Regions from separate parts of the Streptacidiphilus sp. MAP12-16 genome, predicted to be linked through region 2. Evidence: riboswitches for the same ligand, from Rfam matches in the RefSeq annotation. Region 2 holds a riboswitch; each other region holds the start of a gene.

Region 1 (7,435 bases), on a different contig from region 2:
CGCACCGCCGCCCACAGTTTCGAGGGGAAGGTCTTCTCTGTCGTGGCCTGCTCCACCATCTCGCCCGAGATCGTGGACACCATCGCCGGCGAGGACCAGGACCTACGTCGGATGCTCGGCCGCCCCCGCAGCGCCCTGAGTGGCGTCTTCGGCCCCGACGGACGCCCGGTCACCAAGCCGCTGATCGACGACGAGGGCATCGTCTACGCCGAGATCGACCTGGCCAAGTGCATCCAGCCCAAGCAGATGCACGACATCGTCGGCCACTACAACCGCTTCGACATCTTCCAACTCCACGTCGACGACCGCCCGCGCACCCCGGTCACGTTCTCGACCGACCGCCACGCGGCAGGCATCGACACCACCACCGGCACGGCCACGGGTACGACGAAGGAGGAGGCATGACCACCGATCAGCACGACGACACGATGCTGGGACGGGCCCGCGTGTCCGACACCCCCGAACTGACCGCCTACTACCAGGAACTGGCCGGCCGTCAGGCCGGTGCGCTGTGGACGGTCGCCAACGAGATCGAGCCCTGGTACCCGCAGCCGAAGTCCGTCCCGGTCCTGTGGCGCTACGAGGAGCTGCGGCCCCTGGTCCACAAGGCCCTGGACCTGGTCAAGGCCGACGACGCCGGACGGCGCGTGGTCATGCTGGTCAATCCCGGACGCCGCGACGTCAGTGCCGCCGCCGGGCTGCTCTACACCGGCCTGCAGATCATGGGCCCCGGGGAGGCGATGACCGCGCACCGGCACCAGGCCGCCGCGCTGCGCTTCGTCGTCGAGGGCAGCGGCGCCTGGACGATCGTGGACGGCCAGAAGCTCAAGGTCGGCGCACGCGACTTCGCCATCACCCCCAACGGCACCTGGCACGAACACGGCAACGAGTCCGCCACCGAACCGTGCATCTGGCAGGACGGCCTCGACATCCCCCTGGTCAACGCCCTGGACGCGGGCTTCTACGAGGTCCACCCCGACCTCTACCAGCAGCCCGGCGAGGTCATCAACTCCTCCGTGCTCAGCTACGGCGGCAACCTCCTGCCCTACGGCGCCGAGAAGTGGACGCGGCCCTACTCCCCGCTGCTCGCCTACCCGTGGGAGCCCACCTACCAGGCCCTGCGCGACCTGGCCAAGGCAACAGCCGGATCCCCGTACGACGGCGTCATCATGGAGTACACCAACCCCGTCACCGGCGGTTCGGTGATGCCCACGATGTCGGCCCACATGCAGTTGCTGCGCCCCGGACAGGCCACCGCCGCCCACCGCCACACGGGGTCGGTCGTCTACACCGTGGCCAAGGGGTTCGGTGTCTCCGTGATCGCCGGGCAGCGGTTCGAGTGGAAGCAGGGCGACATCTTCTGCGTCCCCTCCTGGGCCTGGCACGAGCACGAGAACCTCGACCAGTCCGAGGACGCCTGCCTGTTCTCCTTCAACGACTTCCCGGTGATGCGCTCCCTCGGCTTCGCGCGGGAAGCGGCGTTCGCCGACAACAGCGGCCACCAGCCCGTCATCTGACTTCCAATCAGGAGCGATTCCCGATGCGACTCGTCACCTTCCGCCTGGACGACGCGGCCGACCGTCTGGGCGCCCAGCTCGACGACCGCGTCGTCGACCTCGCCGCCCTCGCCGAGCATGCCGGCGTCGGCCTGCCCGCCGACCTGCTCTCGCTCATCCGCTCCGGCGCGGCCGCCTCGGCCCGGGCGCGGGACCTGCTGGGCACCGACCCGTCCGGCTGGCCGGCCGAAGCCGTCCACCGGATCGGCGACGTCACCCTGCGCGCACCCCTGCGCCCGGGCAAGATCGTCGGAGTGGGACTCAACTACGTCGAGCACGTCGAGGAGTCCAGCCGCAGCCTGGACACGGCCAAGGAACTGCCGGACCGCCCAGTCTTGTTCGGCAAGCCCGCCACCGCGGTCACCGGCCCGGGCCAGCCGATCCTGCACAACGCCGACCTGACCGAGCAACTGGACTGGGAGTGCGAACTCGCGGTCGTCATCGGCCGGACCGCGCACCGGGTGGCCGAACAGGACGCCTGGGACCACGTCTTCGGCTACAGCATCATGAACGACATCAGCGCCCGCGACCAGCGCCGCTCCGGCCAGTGGTTCTTCTCCAAGGGCCAGGACTCCTACGCCCCCTTCGGCCCGGCCGTCGTCACCGCGGACGACGTGCCTGAGCCGATGGCGCTGGACCTGTCGCTACGGGTCAACGGAGTCGTCAAGCAGAAGTCGAACACCCGCCACATGCTCTTCTCCATCGCCCGCCTGATCGCTGACATCTCGTCAGGGATGACCCTGGAGCCCGGCGACGTCATCTCCACCGGCTCACCATCGGGCGTCGGCGCGGGCATGGTGCCCCCGGAGTTCCTCACGCCAGGCGACACCGTCGAGGCCACGATCGAGATCATCGGCACGCTGAGCAACCCCGTGGTCGACGCCCGCTGACGCCCGCCGACCGCACGTCCCACCCCCCAGGAACAGGAGTGCCCTGCCGTGTCGCCCCGCACCTACCGCATCGGCCAGATCGTGCCGAGCTCGAACGTCACCATGGAAACCGAGGTGCCCGCCATCCTGCGGGCCCGCGAGACCATCGCGCCCGAGCGCTTCACGTTCCACTCCAGCCGCATGCGGATGACCCGGGTCACCCCCGAGCAGCTGAAGGCCATGGACGCCGACTCCGACCGGTGCGCCGTGGAACTCTCCGACGCCCACGTCGACGTGCTCGGCTACGCCTGCCTGGTCGCCATCATGAGCATGGGACGGGGCTACCACCGCGTCTCCGAGCAGCGCCTGCACGATCGCACCGTCGAGAACGGCGCCCCGGCCCCCGTCGTCACCAGCGCCGGAGCCCTGGTGCACGGCCTGCACACGATCGGCGCCAAGAAGATCGCGCTGGTCGCCCCCTACCTGCGCCCGCTCACCAGGACCGTCGTGGACTACCTGACCCACGAGGGCATCACCGTGCTCGACTACGCGGCCCTGGAGATCCCTGACAACCTCGATGTCGCCGCGCACGACCCCGCTCTGCTGCCGGGCATCGCCCGGGCGCTGGAACACCAGGACGCCGACGCCGTCGTGCTGTCCGCCTGCGTCCAGATGCCGTCGCTGGGAGCCATCGAGGAGGCCGAGCAGTTGCTGGGCAGGCCCGTCGTCTCCGCTGCGGTCTGCACCGCCCACCAACTGCTCCGGGCCCTCGACCTGCCCGCGATCGCCCCCGGCGCCGGACACCTGCTCTCCGGCGCTTACGCGGACAGCTCGCTCGCACCGGCTCCGGCGGCCGCCGGATGACACCGCAGCGCCTCGGGCCGCGACGTGGCCCTACGGCTCGGTAGGATCGCCACCGCACTCGACGGAAGGCGATCATGTCGGAAAGCACGACCCGGCCCAGCTCCCTGATCAACACGGTGTACGGGGCGTTCGCCCGCCGTCTCGGCGGCTGGATCTCCATCGCCGACCTGATCGTGCTGATGGCCGAGCTCGACGTGGACAGCACGGCCGTGCGGTCGGCGATCTCCCGGCTGAAGAAGCGGGGCATCCTCGAACCCGAACGGCAGGGAGCGACGGGATACCGGCTCAGCCCCGCCGTGCACGCCGTGTTCGACGAGGGCGACCGGCGCATCTTCGGCAACCTGGAGCCCGCCGACCTGGCCGACGGGTGGGTGATGGCGGTGTTCTCGGTGCCCGAGTCCGCGCGCCCCCACCGCTACCAGTTGCGCACCCGGCTCACCTGGCTGGGTTTCGGCAACACCGCGCCAGGAGTGTGGCTGGCGCCCGCCCGGCTGCTCGACGATGCCCGAAGCGCGCTGGAACGCCTCGGGCTGAGCGACTACGTGCACCTCTTCACCGCCGAGTACGCCGCCTTCAGCGACCTGCGCACCGCAGTGGAGGGCTGGTGGGACTTCCCGGCCATCGAGGCGCAGTACGCGTCGTTCACCGACACCTACGCGCCCGTCGCCGAGCGATTCGAGTACCAGCCCGAGATCGACCCCACGGAAGCCTTCGGCTGCTACACGCCGATGCTCACCCAGTGGCGCCGCCTGCCCTACCTCGACCCCGGACTACCGGCCGAGCTGCTCCCCGACGACTGGAACGCAGTGGAGGCCCGCAGGGTCTTCCAACGCCTGCACGTGCTGCTCGCCGAACCGAGCCTGCTGCACGTCCGGAAGGTGACCGGCCTGGAGCAGCAGGTCCCGGGGACCTGAGGCCGAAGGCGCGGCACCTGCTCACGATGCAGGTGCCGCGCCTTCGGACATGCGCCGGGCGAGAGCTTCCCGAGCGGGACGGCTCAGCGGTAGACGCGCACGTAGTCGGCCGCGAAGGTGATAGGTGCCGAACTGGTGGGGGAGGGGTGGTACTGCCCGGCGCTGACCGACAGGCTGAGGTTCAGGTAGGCCGACCAGTTGGCGCCGACGCCCACGCCGTCCGAGTAGACCTTGGTGCCGTTGACGTACCAGTCGACCGAGTTGGCGCCGTAGTAGGTGCCGATGGTCACCCAGGAGTTCGGGCTGATGGCGCCGCTGTTGGTGTAGTAGTCGTGGGCGGCGTTGACGTGGTTGGTCAGCTCCAGCAGGTTGGGGTTGTCGGGGTGGTACTCGAAGGAGTCGACCTCGCCGTTGCCGTTCTTCCACGTCCACAGGGCCGGCCAGGCGCCGGTACCGGACGGCAGCTTGACCCGCGTCTCGGCGTAGTCGCCCGTCCTGACCTGGAAGCCCTCGGTCGAGCCCTCGGTGGTGAGCTGGCCGGTGGTCCAGGCCTGCTTGCCGTTCTCCAGCGTGTTCGAGGACGGCGTGGCAGTGAAGGTGGCGACGCCGTTCGCGACGCTCACGGCGCTCTCGCTGAGCCAGTCGAGCTTGTTGTCGTTCGGGTTGTGGTTGCCGTACTGGAACGCGGTGCTCGTGGTGCCGACCCAGCGGGAGCCCCAGGCGATGGGGCTGTTGAACTCGTCCGACCAGGTCAGCGACTTGCCCGGAAGCGGCGAGGCCGGGGCGGCCGCCGGCGTGCTGGGCGCGGTCGTGGGGGTGCTGGTGGGGGCGCTGGTCGGGGCGCTCGTGGGCGGCGTCGTCGGCGCGGTCGCCGGTGCCGACGCGGAGGCGGCCGAGACCGTCAGCGTGCGGGAGGAGAGGTTGTGCCAGCTGCCCGCGGTGTCCTGCCAGAAGCCGAACTGGGTGTAGCTGCCGGTCGGCAGGGTGCGGCTGCCGGTGGTGATCGAGACTCCGCCCGGGCAGATCCGGACGTTGGACGCCGAGCCGGGGAAGTCCAGGTTGTTGCCGACCGCGTCGCGGATGCCCACGCCCAGCGTCCGCGCGGTGAAGCAGGAGCTGGAGTGGACCCTGAGGCTCGCCGTGGTGGCGGAACCGGCGGTCATGGAGCTGGGGGTGATCCGGTCCTGGGTGACCCTGACGGAGGCGTGCGCCGTGCCGGCCAGGGGGACGGTGGCCAGCGCGGCAGCGCCGGCTATCGCGCCGAAGCGCGCAGGGGTGGTCCAAAAGCTCATGGCAGGTTTCCTCGTGACGCCTGCGAGGTGAGCTGTCGGGTTCGGGCCTGAGGAAGCCCGGCCGCCCGGGGAAGCGGCTTCACCCCGAGCCGAAACCGGCACGCCCGTCCGGGCGTGCGCGTGGCACGGCAACTGACCTGGTTCCCCCGCTCCTGTCCGATTCGGTGCTCGGTTTTCCCGCCGGCGAGTGGACAGGATTCGGCGTCCCGGCGGCAGGTCCGCCCACGGCGGAGACTGCAGGCTAGACATACTTATGTGAATCGGACAATGAAATGTGCCCCGACTCACAGTGCGGGGGGAAACGCCGACGGTGCCCTGGCGTGGCGCTGCCCCGCCGAGCGGGAAATCCGCTGGCGGGGCAGGGCGGGCCCGGTACCGTCCGGGCAGGTCGGAGCGGTCGGGCGCGGGTCAGGCGGTGAGTGCGGCCGCGACGCTGCGGGCCCGCACCGCCGCCGCGGTGTGGGCCGCCTCGCGCTGCTGCTCGGCCAGGGGGATGAGGTCGGCCATCGCCGGGTTGCTGCCGGCGAGGGTGAGCTGGGCCTTGATGAAGGTGACGTCCAGGCCGAGCGCCTTGACCAGGACGGTCTCCAGGTACGGCTGGACCGCGTCCCAGCCGTCGCGCGGGGTGCCCGGGTCGTAGCCGCCACCGTAGCTGAGGATCACGGTGGCGGGACGGCCGCCCAGCGGCGGGTTGTCGCCGAAGGCGATCGTCTGGCCGTGCACGATGATCTGGTCCAGCCAGGTCTTGAAGGTGGCCGGGATGCCCCAGTTGTACATGGGCACGCTCAGCAGGTAGGCATCGGCCTCGACGACCTCGTCGACCAGTTGCTGGCGGACGGCGAAGGCCGCCGCCTGCTCCGGCGTGTGGGATTCGGCAGGCACGAATCCGGCCGTGATGCCGGCTTCGAGCAGGGGCGGAACGGGGGCCAGGCCGAGGTCGCGGTGGGTGACAGTGCCGTCCGGGTGTGCGTCCTGCCATGCCTTGCGGTACGTGGTGGCGATGTCCTTGGAAACGGAGCCGGCCGCGAGTGCGGAGGAGTCGATGTGGAGCAGGTGCGCCATGGGGGGCCTCGCAGATAGATAGGTGGTAACACAGCTTGTCTGTCGACAAGACTGTCTGCAACGCAGACTATATGTCAAGCAAAGCTTGCACTAGGCTGGGCCCCGTGACCGCCAACGAACCAGCCCTCCTGCCGGCAGGGCTCGAGGACAGCCTCGGGTGGCTGCTGGCACAGTGCTTCCGCGCGTACAGCTCTGCCATGGGGCAGGCCGTCGCCGAGATCCCGCACGGCCACCGCGGATTCGAGGCGCTCTCCGGCGCGGCGAACAACAGCGCGCGCAACCAGGCGGAGCTCGCCCGCCAGTTGGGCGTCGACCGGACGGTGATGGTCTACCTCGTGGACGATCTCGCGAAGGCGGGCCTGGTCGAACGGATCGCGGACCCGGCGGACCGCCGCAGCCGCCTGATCCGCGCCACCGACGCCGGAGTCCGGCAACTGGCCGCGGCCCAGCGCGCGATCCAGGACGCCGAAGCCGCCGTACTCGCGCCGCTCGCCCCCGACCAGCAGGCCCAACTGCGGGCCATGCTTCAGGCCCTGGCCTCGCACTACATCGCGGGCGCGGGCGGTCCGGCCAACGCCTGCCAGGTCGTGGCCGAAATCAACACCTGCTGAGAGCTGCCGCCGTAGATCGAGTCCGGAGGCGGCCGCAAGAATCACGCCAATCGGTGGTGCGCGCTGCGTTGTTGCCGCGGCGGCGCGCCCGCTCCGCCGCCGCGTGCCCCGGCGTGCCCGGCGATGTTCCCGTTCACGTCTCGTCCGGCGGCTCCGGCCGTACCGCGCGCATGAGTTGCGCCCAGCGCTTCGGGTCCTGCTGTCGAAGCCGCCGCAGGCGCAGTGCGGCGTTGAGCCGCGCTTGTTCGCCCGCGCCCAGTCCCTGGG
Region 2 (7,435 bases):
GCTCGGCAGACGGTCGGTCGACTTGTGCCGCATCGCGCGGCGCAGCAGTAGGCCGTCCGGGGCGGCGGCGGTGAGCAGGACGGCGGGGCCGGCGAGCGGCAGCAGGGCGGCCTCCGCCGGCGGGACGCCCAACAGCTCCGCGGCCGGGGGTCGGTGGGCGAGGTCGGGGTCACAGAGGACGATCTGGCCGAGGGCGCGGTGCGTGGCGAGGACGGCGGGGCCGTCCCAACCCGGGGCGCCCGGCCCGAGGTCGGTGTGCTGGTCGAGCAGGACCCGGTTGTTGTGACGGAGGGTCAGCCGGGAGCTGAGGCGGCCGGGGGTCTCGCCACTGCGGCCGAGGATCTGTTCCTCGCGCAGCAGCAGCCGGGCGTCGCCGGAGAGGGTGATCCGGGTGGTCATCCGCAACTCGCTGCCGGCTGCGGCGATGACGGGTTCGGGCAGCCACTCCAGTACTCCGCCCTCGTCCACGCGCAGGTCGAGCTCGTAATGCGCGGGGGCGGGGACGCGTCCGGGCAGGCTGACGGTGGCGGCGGCGCTGGTGACCCGCAGCCGCGCGCCGGCCTGGACGTGGACCTCGATCCGCAGCCGATCGCCGCCGAGCGGCGCGGCCATCGCACCGACGAGGGTGACCTGGGCCGCCGGGGGCCCGTCCGGGTGGGTGGTTCGGCGGACGGCGAGCGGCCCGTCGCCGGCGAGCAGGGGCAGGGCCGTGCCGCCGCGTCCGTCCGGGGCGGCGGTGATCCGGGCGACCGCCCGGACGGTGCTGCCGGCCGCAACGCCCGCTGCGGTGACGTTGGCGGCGGCGATGGCGCTGATGGCCGGGGTCACGTCGTCCACTCGGCGACGCGGGCGCGGACCCACTGGGCGACGGGGGCGACGCCGTCCACCGTGGCGAGGGAGCAGAAGACCACTGGCAGCTCGCCGCGCTGGGTCCGCGCGTCGCGGGCCATGACGTCGAGGTCCGCGCCGACGAGCGGGGCGAGGTCGGTCTTGTTGATGACGAGCAGGTCGGAGCTGGAGACGCCGGGACCGCCCTTGCGCGGGATCTTGTCGCCGCCGGAGACGTCGATGACGAATATCTGGAAGTCGACCAGGCCCTTGCTGAAGGTCGCGGTCAGATTGTCCCCGCCGCTCTCGACCAGGACCAGGTCGAGCGGGCCGACTTCGGCCTCCAGGTCCTCGACGGCTTCGAGGTTGGCGGAGATGTCGTCGCGGATCGCGGTGTGGGGGCAGCAGCCGGTCTCCACGGCGGTGATCCGCTCCGGTGGGAGGACGGCGTGGCGCAGCAGGAACTCGGCGTCCTCGGTGGTGTAGATGTCATTGGTGACGACGGCGAGGGAGAGCTCGTCGCGCAGGACGCGGCAGAGGGCGGCGACGGTGGCGGTCTTGCCGGAGCCGACGGGGCCGCCGAGGCCGATCCGCAGGGCGCGCCGGCGGCCGTCGCGGCGCAGGGGGTCAAGGCCCGGCAGAGGCGCGGGCAGGTCGTGGTCACGGTGCACGGGAGCTCCTTGCTGAGGGGATTCAGGAAGCGAAGAGTCGGACCGCCCAGGCGGCCTGCTGCTCGGCGTAGAGGTCGAGCAGGGGCGCGGAGGCGGCGGGGAGGGCGTCGGTTCCGGCGTGGGCTGCGGCTTCGGCGGCCCGATCGGCGGCGGCGGCGACGGTGGTCAGGTCAGGGGTGAGCCGGGCCAGGACGGCGGTGGCTTGGAACGGGTCGAGGCCGAGCAGTCGCACGCAGGCGGTGACCGGTCCGGAGACGCTGTCGTAGGCGGCGGCCGACGCGGCGTCGTGCGGGCTGAGTCCGGCGGCCGCTGCGGTGCGGCCGAGGACGACGGGCTGGTGGGCGCCGCGTGGGCGGTCGGCGGCGAGCTGGTCGAGGGTCGGGTCGGGCCAGATGGTGCGGGCTGCCCGGATCAGCTGGCGGCCGAGCCGGCGGGAGACGGCGCGGAGCGCCGGGGAGGGGATGCGGGCGTCGGCGGCGTCGTCCAGGGTGAGCGGGTCCAGGTCGCCGCGGGCCGCCGCCGCGGCGAGCGCGGCGGCGGTGAGTCCCGCGGTGTGCAGGCGTCCGGTGCAGAACCCGTGCAGGGTCGCGGCGTCGTGGACACGCCCTGCCTTCACGGCGGCTTCAACACCGCCGGAGTGGGCATGGCCCCCGGCCGGGAAGCGGCCGTCGGAGAGGAGCAGGAGTGCTGGGTTCATCACCGTCCCGGGTGTCGGTGGAGTCAGGGGTGGAGTGAGAAGTACGGAGTGAGGCGGCGGGTCGGAAGAGGGATCAGAACAGGAAGTAGCGCTGCGCCATCGGGAGTTCCGTGGCAGGCCGGGGTTCGACGATCTCACCGTCGATCCGCACCGTGAAGGTGTCGGGATCAACGGTGACCTCGGGGCGGGCGGTGTTCTCGTGGAGATGGTCCTTGGTGACGCCGCGGGTGTTGCTGATGGCGGTGAAGGTCTTGCCGATGCCGAGGTCGTGGGCGAGGCGTTCGGGCAGGCCGTCGTCCAAAGCGGAGCCGGTGACAAAGTTGAGCGAGTTGGCCGCCGGGGCGCGCCCGATGGCGCCGAACATGGGACGGGGCAGCACGGGCTGCGGGGTGGGGATGGACGCGTTGGCGTCGCCCATCTGCGCCCAGGCGATCTGGCCGCCCTTGATGACCAGGTCGGGTTTGACGCCGAAGAACGCGGGGGTCCACAGGACGAGGTCGGCGAGCTTCCCGGTCTCGACGGAGCCGATCTCGGCGGCCAGGCCCTGGGCCACCGCCGGGTTGATGGTGTATTTGGCGACATAGCGACGTGCACGGTTGTTGTCGGCTGGCCCGTCTCCGGGCAGCGCCCCTCGGCGGCGCTTCATGACATGCGCGGTCTGCCAGGTGCGCATGACCACCTCGCCGACCCGGCCCATCGCCTGGGAGTCGGAACTGATGATGGAGATCGCGCCGAGGTCGTGCAGGAAGTCCTCGGCGGCGATGGTGGAGGGGCGGATCCGCGACTCGGCAAAGGCCAGGTCCTCGGGCACGCTGGGGCTGAGGTGGTGGCACACCATCAGCATGTCCAGATGCTCGTCCACGGTGTTGCGGGTGTGCGGGCGGGTCGGGTTGGTCGAGCTGGGCAGCACGTTGAGCTGCGAGACGACGGTGATGATGTCCGGCGCGTGGCCGCCGCCTGCGCCCTCGGTGTGGTAGGCGTGGACCCCGCGCCCGGCGATGGCGGCGAGGGTGTCCTGGACGAAGCCGGCCTCGTTGAGGGTGTCCGTGTGGATGGCGAGCTGCGCGCCGGTCTCCTCACAGACGTTGAGGCAGGCGTCGATGGCGGCGGGGGTGGCGCCCCAGTCCTCGTGGATCTTGAAGCCCATGGCTCCGGCACGCAGCTGCGCCCGCATGGACTCGGCGTTGACGGTGTTGCCCTTGCCCAGCAGGCCGAAGTTGACGGGGTACTGCTCGGCCGCCGCGAACATCCGGGCCAGGTGCCAGCCGCCGGGGGTGATGGTCGTGGCCTTGCTGCCCTCGGCGGGTCCGGTGCCGCCGCCGAGGAGGGTGGTGACGCCGGAGGCGAGGGCCTCCTCGAAGATCTGCGGGCAGATCAGGTGGACATGGGCGTCGACGGCCCCGGCGGTGAGGATCTTCCCGTTGCCGGAGATCACCTCGGTCTCGGGGCCGAAGACCAGGTCGGGGTGGACCCCGTCCATGGTCTCCGGGTTGCCCGCCTTGCCGAGGGCGGTGATCCGCCCGTCGCGGATGCCGAGGTCGGCCTTGACGATGCCCCAGTGGTCGAGCACGACCACGCCGGTGATCACCGTGTCCGGAGTGCCCTCGGCGCGGGAGGCGCGGGACTGGCCCATGGACTCGCGGATGACCTTGCCGCCGCCGAACACGGCCTCGTCGCCGCCGGCGCTGAGGTCCTGCTCGATCTCGATGAGCAGGTCGGTGTCGGCGAGGCGGATGCGGTCGCCGGTGGTCGGGCCGTAGAGGTCGGCGTAGCGGCGGCGGGTCAGTGAGAGTGCGGGCTCGCGGGAGTCGCGGCCGTCACGGGAGTCGCGGGCGTCGCGGGCGTCAGTCATCGAGGCTTCCCTTCGTCTCGCCGCGCAGGCCCAGCACCTCGCGGCGTCCGCCCAGCGGCACGAGCTCGACCTCGGCGGGGATGCCGGGTTCGAAGCGGACCGCGGTCCCGGCCGGGATGTTGAGGCGCCGGCCGTGGGCGGCGGCCCGGTCGAAGTCCAGACCGGGGTTGGCCTCGGCGAAGTGGTAGTGCGAGCCCACCTGGATCGGGCGGTCGGCGGTGTTGACCACGGCAAGGGTGGTCACGGGGCGGCCGAGGTTGAGCCCGACCTCTCCGTCCGCGAGCAGCACCTCTCCAGGGATGATCCCGGGGACGACACCGGGAGCCGTCGGCGCGGCGGTCATGCGATCGGCTCGTGGACGGTGACGAGCTTGGTGCCGTCGGGGAAGGTCGCCTCGACCTGGACGTCGTGGATCATCTCCGGGATCCCCTCCATGACGTCGGCGCGGGACAGCACCTTGCGCCCGGACTCCATCAGCTCGGCGACGGTCCTGCCGTCGCGCGCGCCCTCCAGGACGTGGACGGTGAGTATCGCAACCGCCTCCGGGTGGTTGAGGCGCAGTCCGCGTTCGCGCCGGGCCCTGGCGACGTCTGCGGCCACATGGATGAGCAGGCGTTCCTGCTCGTGCGGGGAGAGTCTCATCGGCGATCACCTCTGGGGGCGTCCCATGCAGGCTGCTTGGGGGGAGGGGACGCGGGCACGCCGTCGTGCCGCGGGAGGCCGTCGGGACGCGGCGGGGGTACCGGCCGTGGTCGGCGTCGCACACGGGCCGCACTGCCCGCCGCCACCACGTCCGATCCGCGCCCGGCGGGGTGGATCGTGTGCCGACACGTTAGCGGACCGGCGGCTCGGAAGGTCAGAGGCACGAGCCGGATCCGCCTCGCGCCACCGGCAGCGGAGCGGTGCCATCGGGCGCTCGGGCGAATGATCGACGAGCCGGCGGAATACCGGACTCCGATACTCACCGGAGATCACCAGGAAGATCACCGGGAGATCACGGGAACTCCTGGGAGATCACCTCGACGAGTGATCGGCGAACGCCCCTAATAGGCGGAAGATTTGACTCCCTATCAGCGTCTGACGAGGCGTCATCGCAGGTCAGGCCATATTCCCGAGATCCGTGTGAAATTTATCAACACCCTTGGAAACAACCGGAATCCGATCCCGAAACCCGAGGTGACAAGAGTCACAAAAGGCCGTCGCGACGTGAAGATCCCATAAGAACGTGGCAATACTGACGGCCGAACAGAAAGTCCCCGCCACCCAGGCGGGGCGGTCCGGCCGGACGCCGAGTCTCGCCACCGGTCGGACGCCAGGTGCACAACACACCTGACAGGCGAGAGCGGGAGACCCAATCAAGGCGGGACGGCCGGACCGTCCCTTGGGGTGAAGCCACCACGTGGCCGGGCAGCTTTCGGAGCCCGAACCCGACAGGGAGACCTTTCGTAGGCGGTTCCGGAAGGAAGCGCATGACTGCGTCCGCGATCACCCATGCCCCGAAGCGGAACCTGAACAGCCGCCGCTGGCGGGCCGGGGTCACCTCAGCGCTCACGCTGGCCGCCGTGGCCGGCAGCACCCTGCTGGCGAACAGCCCCGCCGATGCCGCGACGATCGAGGCCAAGGCCCTGAGCATCGCGGCATCAAAACACGGCGACCCCTACAGCTACGGCGCCGCAGGCCCCAACCGGTTCGACTGCTCGGGCCTGACGTACTACTCGTTCAAGCACGCCGGCAAGAATCTGCCACGCACCGCGCAAGCCCAGTACAACAGCGTCCGGCACATCTCCAGGGCCAGTCTGCGCCCCGGTGACCTGGTGTTCTTCCACTCGGGCAGCTACGTCTACCACGTCGGGATCTATGCCGGGTACAACCGGATCTGGCACGCCCCGCACTCCGGCTCGTACGTCAAGCTGGAGCGGATCTGGACCGGTTCGGTCTGGTTCGGGCGGATCGGCTGACGCCTGCCCCCCCTGACGCCTGCCCCCCTGACGCCTGCACCCGGCCGGCTGACGCTCTGCGGCGGAGGGCTGCCGACGTCACTCGCCCGGGTAGCGAACTCCGGTCTGCGCCCGGGCGGCGTCGAGGATCTCCATGACCTCCAGGGTGTCCTGCCAGGACACCAAGGGGCTCTCCAGGAGTCCTGCGCGCAGGCAGCGCATGGCCTCCTCGGCCTCGTGTGCCAGGCCGACGCCGGTGCGGGGCAGCTCGAACACCTCCGGTTCCACCGACTCGCCCTCGCCCCGGTAGAGCGAGATGCGGTCGGGACAGAAGAACGGCGCGGAGAGTTCGATCCGCCCGAGCGGGCCGCTGACGACGGCGCGCACGGGCGTGGCCGCGACGAGGCCGCAGCTGAGCGTGGCCAGCGCGCCGGACTCGTAGCCGAGCAGCAGGCCGGTGTTGGCGTCCACGCCCTCGGGGGTGAGCTTCGCCCAGGCCGACACACTCTCAGGGCGGCCCAGCAGCAGGTGGGCCAGGGAGACCGGGTAGACGCCCAGGTCGAGCAGCGCTCCCCCGCCCAGCTTCGGGTCGCGCAGCCGGTGCGCCGGGTCGAACGGACCGGCGAGGCCGAAGTCGGCCTGGACGGTGCCGACCTCGCCGACGGCCCCGTCCGCCACGAGCTCGACCAGCTTGCGGATCGCCGGGTTGCAGCGCATCCACATGGCCTCCATCAGGAACAGGCCGCGGCTGCGGGCGAGCTCCGTCAGCTCCCTGGAATCGGCGGCATTGAGGGTGAACGGCTTCTCGCACAGGACGGCGCGCCCGGCCTCCAGACAGAGCGCCGCCGCCTCGCGGTGCGCGTGGTGCGGGGTGGCGACGTAGACGATGTCGACGTCGTCGTCGGCCGCGAGCGCCGCCCAGCTGCCGTGGGCGCGGGGGATGCCGAAGCGGTCCGCGAAGGCACGGGCGGACGCCTCGGTGCGCGAGCCGACGGCGACGATCTCGGCGTCCGGCAGCAGTTGCAGGTCCTGGGTGAAGTCGGCGGCGATGCTGCCGGTGGCGAGGATGCCCCAACGGATCTTCTGAGTCATGAGGTCATCCCACCGCGCCGGCACCGCCGCCGTCCAGCGGTGTCCACCGAAGGCCTAGCCATGCCCTCATCCGCGCTCGCGGCGTTTCAGACCGACCGGTCAGACCGACCGGTCTTAGCGCCGCGGGTCGGTCCTGACGATCACTTCCACGGCGTGGCCGATCTGGTCCTCCGTCAGGTCCGCGCGGGCCGTCAGCCGCAGCCGGGACCAGCGGTCGGGGACGGACGGCGGGCGGAAGCAGCCGACCAGAAGGCCCTGCTCCCGGCAGGCGGTGGCCCAGGCCAGCGCCGTCTCCGGAGCGGGCACCCGTACCGACACCACGGCGGCGTCCGGTACCGACACGTCGAGGCCGCTCGCG
Region 3 (7,435 bases), on a different contig from region 2:
CAACTCCCGCCGCGATCCAATCGTGGGACGCCTCGCCCTCCCCCGAGACGACCTCCGAGGCACTGGAGATCCTGGCCACCCTCAGCAGCCGTCCGGCCTCCCCGCTCCGCCGCGCGATCAAGCGGATCAGTCTGTGGGGCGGCCTGCTGTGCCTCGTCCTGGCGATCCTGGCCGTGGTCCAGGTGCTGCGCCCGCTGCCGAAGGTCAACCTCCGGCTGACCGCCGACTCGACCTACGCCTTCACCGGCTCCACCCCGGCCCTTGCCTGGCCCGCCAGCGGGCAGGCGACCGCCGAGGTCCCCGGTCTCGGCACCCTCGGGCACAGCGGCTCGGACAACCCGGTGCCGATCGCCAGCGTGACCAAGGTGATGACCGCTCATCTCGTCCTCAAGGACCACCCGCTGAGCACGGGTGAGCCCGGGCCGACGATCACCGTCGACCACCAGGCCGCGCAGGAGTACACCACCGGCCTGGCCGGCGGCGAGTCCGTGATGAAGGTCACCGAGGGTGAGCAGATCAGCGAGTACCAGGCCCTGCAGATGCTGCTGATCCCCTCGGCGAACAACATCGCCCGCCTGCTCGGCCGCTGGGACGCGGGCTCTGACGCCGCGTTCGTGACGAAGATGCAGGCCGAGGCGACGGCGCTGGGGATGTCCAAGTCGACCTACACCGACCCCAGCGGCCTCGACGGAACCACCAGGAGCACCGCGAACGACCAGCTCAAGCTGGCCGGAACGGTGATGCAGGACCCGGTCTTCCGGGAGATCGTCAGCACCCCCTCGTTCACTCCGCCCGGGAACGCGTTGACGTACAACAACAACAATCTGCTGGGCAAGAACGGCGTCATCGGCATCAAGACCGGCTCCAGCAGCGCGGCCCTCGGTTGCCTGATGTGGGCGGCGCAGCAGCAGATCGGTGGCACCACGCAGACCATCGTGGGCGTGGTGCTGAGCCAGCCTGCCTCGAAGAGCACCGGCGGCTGGCTGCCCTCGGTGCTGATCAACAGTCAGAAGGTCGTCGTCAGTGCCGAGGGCACGCTGCAGGCGCACACCGTCGCGAAGAAGGGCGACGTGGTCGGCTACGTGGACGACGGGCTCGGCGGCAGGACCCCGGTCGTGGCCTCCAAGGACGTGACGGTCGTCGGCTGGAGCGGGCTGTTGGTGAACGTCACGCTGGTTGCCGCCGACGGCGGGGTTCCGCACACCGGCACGGCGGGCACGACGGTCGGCATGCTGGAGGTGGGATCCGGGCAGAACGCCCAGAAGATCCCGGTCACGCTCCAGCGCGAGCTGTCCCAGCCCTCCCTCGGAGCCAGGCTGACCCGACTCGGGTAGCCGCTTCCCTCCTTCTCCCAGTGACCCGGTGCACCTGTGCACCGGGTCACTGCCGTTCGTGCGGGTGCGGTGATCCATTCAAATGCCCACATAACGGCACCAGGTGGGACCACCGGCGGTGACGGGCATCACAAACCATTGTGGTTTCAACGGCCGCCTGCCTAGCGTGCGAGGCGTCCGCACTTATGCGGAACAGACACCTCCGGAACGCCGAGTCCTGCCACCGGAGGCGTCGAGACCCGACACACCGCACCACGGCAGGAGCGGGGGACCCAGGTAAGTCGCCGCGATCACGCGATCGCGGCTAGGGGTGAAGCCGTGCAGCGCACGGCCGGGCAACTCCAGCCCGAATCCGACAGCTCACCTCGTAGGCGTGGGAGAGGAACTCTTCTTCATGCTGTCCAGCACCGGGCGCCGTCGTGCCCCGAAGGCCCGCCGCAACACCACCCAGCGCCTTATCGCCTCGGCCGGCCTGACCGGCGTCGGCCTCGCCATCCCCCTGGTCAGCGCGACCACCGCCTCTGCCGCCTCCGTCTCGACCTGGGACGCGGTCGCCCAGTGCGAGAGCACCGGCAACTGGTCGATCAACACCGGTAACGGCTACTACGGCGGGCTCCAGTTCTCCGCCTCCACCTGGGCCGCGTACGGCGGCACTCAGTACGCGTCCTCGGCCGACCAGGCCACCAAGGACCAGCAGATCGCCGTCGCGGAGAAGGTCCTCGCCTCGCAGGGCCCGACCGCCTGGCCCGTCTGCGGCCCGCAGGCCGGCCTGAGCCAGGGCGGCGCACCCGCCTCCGTCAACACCTCGTCGTCGTCCACGACCTCCTCGTCCTCCTCGGCGTCCGCGTCCTCCGGCGCCACCACTCCTTCCACCCACTCCGCGTCCACCTCTTCGACCACCACCCCGTCCGCCGGCACCACCGCCGGCAACTACACCGTGGTCTCCGGCGACTGGCTCTCCACCATCGCCGGCAAGGAGCACGTCTCCGGTGGCTGGCAGCGCCTCTACGCCCTCAACAAGTCCACGCTGACCGCGGGCCCGAACGTGATCTACCCCGGTCAGCGTCTCTCCCTCGGCGGCGGCGTCGCGTCCAAGTCCTCCACCAGCTCGGACGCCGGCTCCAGCACGAGCTCCAGCACCACCGCCAGCACTGACGCCGAGTCCGGTTCCGACGCCGCCTCCGCTGCCGCCTCCCACTCGGCTTCCGGCTCCGGCTCGGCGGTCACGCAGGCCACCCAGGCCGTCTCCGCCGCCACGACCAGCAGCACCGTCAGCGGCAACATGGCCGCCGCGGTCGCTTTCGTGAAGGCGCACGTCGGCGACGCCTACGCCTACGGCGGCACCGGCCCGTCCAGCTGGGACTGCTCGGGTCTGGCGCAGGCCGCCCTGGCCCAGGCCGGGATCTCCATCCCGCGCACCAGCCAGGAGCAGGCCTCCGCCAGCACCCGCGTCTCGCTGAGCTCGCTTCAGCCCGGTGACCTGCTGTTCTGGTCCAATGACGGCACCGCTGCCGGTGCATACCACGTCGCCGTCTACGTCGGCGGCGGCGAGTACGTCGAGGCCGCCAACCCGGGCGCCGGTGTCAAGACCGACACCATCAGCAACTGGGCGCCGGACTTCGCCGGCCGCATCAGCTGATCGCAGCTCTCCTGCCTCACCGCCCGGCATCGTGCCCCTGCAGCCGACGAACCGTCAGCCGCAGGGGCACGATGCTGTCGGCTGGGCCGCCGCCGCTGACGCGGAGCGACGTCTCGCAAGCGCGCCTCGCGCCTCCTTGCCGGGCATCGCGGGTCGGCCGTGGTTCGATATGAACCAGTTCGCGGTATTCGCTTCCCGCCCGTTTCGCGCGCCCGGCCGAGTCGCGGCCGGTGTGCGGCGCTGGTTTCCTGGAGCAGGCGCCCGGTCCGCTTCGCGGGGAGGCGTTCACCCCGGTTCACGCCGAGCCAGACCACAGGAGAGGGCGCACCATTGCACACCATCGAACTGACGCCGGCCGTGTTGGAAGACCTTCGGCGTCCCCGGCGCTACCCGGCCGTGTCACTGCTGATGGCCACGCACCGCCGCGAACCCGACAACGCACAGGACCCGATCCGGCTGCGCAACCTGCTGGCCGAGGCGAAGAAGCGCATCGCGGCCGACCCTGAGGTCTCCCGGGAGAGCCGGATCGACCTGGAGCGGCAGCTGGACCAGGCCGCGTCCCAGGTCGACCTGGTCCATGCCGAGGACGGCCTGCTCATCCTGGTCGCGGCCGGTGAGCACCAGGTGTGGCAGTTCGCCGCGCCCACCGCCCCGCCGGAGCGCGTCCTGCTGGAGTCCACGTTTCTGACCCGGAACCTGATCGCCGCCCGGCAGTACCGGCGCCCGTACTGGGTGCTGACCCTGTCCTTGCAGGCCGCCCGACTGTGGGAGGGCACCGAGGACGCGTTCGCCCCCGTCACCGGACACGGGTTCCCGGTGGAGCCCGAGATCCCCGACCCGCAGGACGCGATCCCCGGGCCGAACTTCGGCAACCGTCCCAGTTCAAAGCGCGACGAGCGGGTGCGCCAGTACCTCCGGTCGGTCGACAGCGCGCTCGGCAAGGCCCTGGCCGCGGAGCGGCGGCCGGTCTTCGTCGTCGGTGCGATCGGCGACGTCACCCGCTTCGAGGAGGAGTCGGACCATCAGGTGGACGTGGCCGGCCGGCTGGACCACGGCGGGCTCGACCAGGTGACCGGGCACCAGCTCGCCGAGCTGCTGCGCCCCACCTTCGCCGCACACGCGAAGGCGCGGACCGCGTGGGCCCTGGACCGGCTCGACGCAGCCCGCGGGCAGCGCCTGTTCGCCGGCGGCGTCGACGAGGTGCGGCAGATGGTGCGGGCCGGACGGGTCGCGCTGCTGCTGGTCGAGGAGCACCTGCAGGTGTCCGCTGAGGCGGTTGGCGAGCATCTGGTCGTCCCGTCGGGCGGCACGACCCGGGCAACCGTGGACGACGTGGTCGACTCGATCGTCGAGGCCGCGGCGGACTCGGGAGCAGAGGTGCGCTTCGTTCCCGACGACACGCTCAGCGACGACGGCCGCATCGCCGCTGCGCTGCGCTACTGACGGCTACTGGCTACTGGCGGCTGCTGACGCGTGCCGCAGCCCCGCCGCCCGCCCCGCCCTCTTTCCGGGGCCGGCGGCGGGGCTGCGGCACGCGTCAGCCTGGTCCGTGCGAGAAGGGGTTGCCGAGGCTGCTGGTCCTCAGGGCAGCCCGCCGGGCCTTGAGATGCTCCTCGCGTGCGGTCCTGGCGGCGGCGCGAGTGGCGTGGTGTGCGGCCCTCACGTCGGCTCCCGCCGCGTCGGCCGGGACTCGGGTGAGGGTGCCGTGGTGCCGGGCGGCAAGCTCGTCCGCGACGGCGGCTCTGACCTCGACCGCGTCGACGAACAGGGCGGTGCCGCCGACGGGGATTCGCTCGCTGAGCATGCGCAGGTGATCCTCGATGCCGCTCTCCGCGTGCGTCGTGTCCACCTTCGTGTCCACGACATCGCCCGCCGCAAGGCCGGGCGTCCAGCCGAGCAGGACGCCCAAGGGGCCGCCCACGACGGCGATCACGTTCCCCAACAGGCCGCCTGAGAGGCTGTCCGCGTCCCCGGGCGTCGAGCTGAACGTGTCGGCCGTGCGCAGCACTCCGTCGCCGTCGCGCTCGACGACGGCGGCCTGGAGCAGTCCCGGCAGGAGATCCGTGATCTCGGCGAAGGCCTCGACAGTCTGGTCGCGCTCGGGAAAGGCGAACAGCAGGATGTTGCGCTCCTGGCTCATGACGTCACCTCACATCGCGGGCTCCGCCCTCAGATCGCGTGCTCCGCCGCGCGGACGCTGCCTCGGAGCGAGAAGGCGATGCAGACCTCGACGACGCCCACAGCCAGCAGCCACCAGCCGGCCAGCAGCGTCAGTGCCGAGACGGATCTGAGCGGCTCGACGACCAGCAGGATTCCGCCCAGCACGGTGATCAGGCCCAGGAACATCTGCCAGCCCCGGGCCGGCATGCCCGGTTCCGAGACCGCGAGCGCGACCAGCGTGACGCCGCGGAACAGCCAGCCGAACCCGATCCACAGCGCGAGCAGCACGATGGACTGGTCGAAGCCGCGGAAGCAGATCAGGCCCAGCATGATCGACAGTGCGCCGCCGACGAAGCTCAGCACCCTGGCGGCGGTCTGCACATGGATCGCGAAGGCCACGATCACCTGGAGAATCCCGCTGACCAGTAGGTAGATCCCGAACAGCACGCCAACGACCCGCAGCGTCTGATGCGGCCAGGCAAGGATCAGCACGCCCAGTGCGATCGAGCAGAGGCCGGCCGTCAGAACGGTCTGCCATGCGGAACGGGCCAGCACCGCCAGCGGCGTGGCAAGCGAATCATCCAGTTTTGCACCCATGTCAGCATCATCCGGCGGTCCCTTCGGTGCCGCCTGTCGAACCGGCACCACACCGGCCGACCGCGCCGGTCGTTCCGGTGGTCGCCCGGCTCGCGTTCGGCCGAACGGCCGAGCCCGGGTCCGTCCGCCGTGCGCGACCGGTCAGGGACTCCAAGGATGGGGCACGAGCGGGTGCAGAGCCGTCGGCCCACCTGCGGACCGCTGCGGGCGGCCGTCTTCACCAGCCGGACTCACAAGGGGAAGGGACCCAAGCGATGGTGCGTTATCCGACGAGTGGCGACCGCGCGGTGGCTGTCGATCTGGGTACAGCCCAGATCCGCATCTACCGAAAGGGTGACGGTGTCGTGGTGGACGAGCCCAGCGTCGTGGCGCTCGACCACCACACCAGCACGCTCTGCGGCATCGGCCTGAACGCCAAGAGCATGCTGGGACGGACCCCCGCCGCGATCACCGCGTGCCGACCGCTCGACTGCGGCATCATCATCGACTTCGAGGCCGCCCGGCTGCTGCTGCGCTACTACCTGGCCCAGGTCCGCCGCTCCCGCTACGCGATGCGCCCCATCGTGGTCACCGCCATGCCGGTGGGCCGCACCGGCATCCAGACTCGCGCGGTCGCCGAGGCGTTCCGGCAGGCCGGTGCCGGCGGCGTGCATGTCGTCGACGCGCCTTTGGCCGCCGCGGTGGGGGCCGGGATGTCGGTGCAGGGACCGGGCGGATCGATGGTGGTCGACATCGGGGCCGGGACCACGGACGCGGCCGTGCTCGCGCTGGGCACGATCGTCACGGCGCAGTCGCTGCCGGTGGCCGGGAACGCCTTCGACCAGACGCTCATCGAACACGTGCGCCAGCATCATGCCCTGCAGCTGAGCTCAGTGGCGGCCGAACAGCTGAAGATCGCCGCAGGATCGCCGGAGGCGCGCGCCGACGGCAAACACCGGATCGAGGTCCGCGGCCGCGACTGCGCCAGCGGCCTGCCCAGGACGCTGCAACTGCCCGCGGACGAGATCCATGAGGCGCTTGAGCCCCCGATGCGAACGGTGGCCCAGTCGATCCACGAGGTCCTCGGCCAGGCCCCGACCGACCTGGCCGTCGACGTCATGGAACGGGGCATCGTGCTGACCGGTGGAAGTGCCCAACTTCCAGGACTGGACGAGGAACTGGGGCGCCGCCTGGGCGTGCCCATCATCACCGCGGAGGAGCCGCAGTTCGCCACGGCACGCGGGCTGGGCGCGTGGATCGAGGGTGCGAAGGCCTCTCGGCGCCCGCTTCCGCAGCTCGCCTGAGCCGGAGGCGGCACTGTCGCTCCCCAGGTCGTAAGGTCACAGCCCGGTGCCGGGCGTCGCCACTGCCCAGGTCGGCCATAAACCGTTTCACTGAGTGCGTACTACCATCTTGATCAGCCACTGCCCGACGCATGCTCGATGAGCGCTGCCGTGACAGGCTCCAGAATGAACTGATTCACTGGACGGCAAAGGGCCCCCGGCTCGATGACCGGGTAGTTCGTTGATCATGAGGACGGGGCGCGTGGTTCGCAACGCAGGCATCAAGGACGTCGCGCAACAGGCCGGGGTCTCGGTGGGCACGGTTTCCAATGTGATCAACCGACCGGAACTCGTCTCCGAGGACACCAGGATCCGGGTTCAGGCCGCCATCGCGCGCCTCGGCTACGTCCGCAGCGAGTCCGCCCGCCAACTGCGGGCCGGGC

Evidence for each region. Region 2 has a riboswitch for cyclic di-AMP ahead of ABIA33_RS25770 (C40 family peptidase). Riboswitches for the same ligand answer to the same signal wherever they lie in the genome.
Region 1: another riboswitch for cyclic di-AMP. It lies ahead of ABIA33_RS33845 (hypothetical protein); the one in region 2 lies ahead of ABIA33_RS25770 (C40 family peptidase).
Region 3: another riboswitch for cyclic di-AMP. It lies ahead of ABIA33_RS01090 (transglycosylase family protein); the one in region 2 lies ahead of ABIA33_RS25770 (C40 family peptidase).

What each region holds. Positions count from the first base shown of each region.
Region 1 is NZ_JBGCBY010000037.1:63,742-71,176, reverse strand. Features, by position in the region: gene ABIA33_RS33870 (carbon-nitrogen hydrolase family protein) at 1-405, shown strand, start outside; gene ABIA33_RS33865 (cupin domain-containing protein) at 402-1,517, shown strand; gene ABIA33_RS33860 (fumarylacetoacetate hydrolase family protein) at 1,541-2,446, shown strand; gene ABIA33_RS33855 (Asp/Glu racemase) at 2,549-3,289, shown strand; gene ABIA33_RS33850 (PaaX family transcriptional regulator C-terminal domain-containing protein) at 3,364-4,203, shown strand; gene ABIA33_RS33845 (hypothetical protein) at 4,287-5,495, opposite strand; cyclic di-AMP (ydaO/yuaA leader) riboswitch at 5,499-5,672, opposite strand; gene ABIA33_RS33840 (FMN-dependent NADH-azoreductase) at 5,904-6,557, opposite strand; gene ABIA33_RS33835 (MarR family winged helix-turn-helix transcriptional regulator) at 6,662-7,168, shown strand; gene ABIA33_RS33830 (hypothetical protein) at 7,302-7,435, opposite strand, start outside.
Region 2 is NZ_JBGCBY010000021.1:69,189-76,623, forward strand. Features, by position in the region: gene ABIA33_RS25740 (urease accessory protein UreD) at 1-837, opposite strand, end outside; gene ureG (urease accessory protein UreG) at 825-1,499, opposite strand; gene ABIA33_RS25750 (urease accessory protein UreF) at 1,522-2,196, opposite strand; gene ABIA33_RS25755 (urease subunit alpha) at 2,270-4,048, opposite strand; gene ABIA33_RS25760 (urease subunit beta) at 4,041-4,352, opposite strand; gene ABIA33_RS25765 (urease subunit gamma) at 4,388-4,690, opposite strand; cyclic di-AMP (ydaO/yuaA leader) riboswitch at 5,365-5,515, shown strand; gene ABIA33_RS25770 (C40 family peptidase) at 5,518-6,006, shown strand; gene ABIA33_RS25775 (Gfo/Idh/MocA family protein) at 6,085-7,077, opposite strand; gene ABIA33_RS25780 (8-amino-7-oxononanoate synthase) at 7,192-7,435, opposite strand, start outside.
Region 3 is NZ_JBGCBY010000001.1:244,106-251,540, forward strand. Features, by position in the region: gene ABIA33_RS01085 (D-alanyl-D-alanine carboxypeptidase) at 1-1,334, shown strand, start outside; cyclic di-AMP (ydaO/yuaA leader) riboswitch at 1,570-1,723, shown strand; gene ABIA33_RS01090 (transglycosylase family protein) at 1,708-2,973, shown strand; gene ABIA33_RS01095 (chemotaxis protein) at 3,304-4,416, shown strand; gene ABIA33_RS01100 (hypothetical protein) at 4,511-5,113, opposite strand; gene ABIA33_RS01105 (HdeD family acid-resistance protein) at 5,143-5,730, opposite strand; gene ABIA33_RS01110 (rod shape-determining protein) at 5,985-7,013, shown strand; gene ABIA33_RS01115 (LacI family DNA-binding transcriptional regulator) at 7,240-7,435, shown strand, end outside.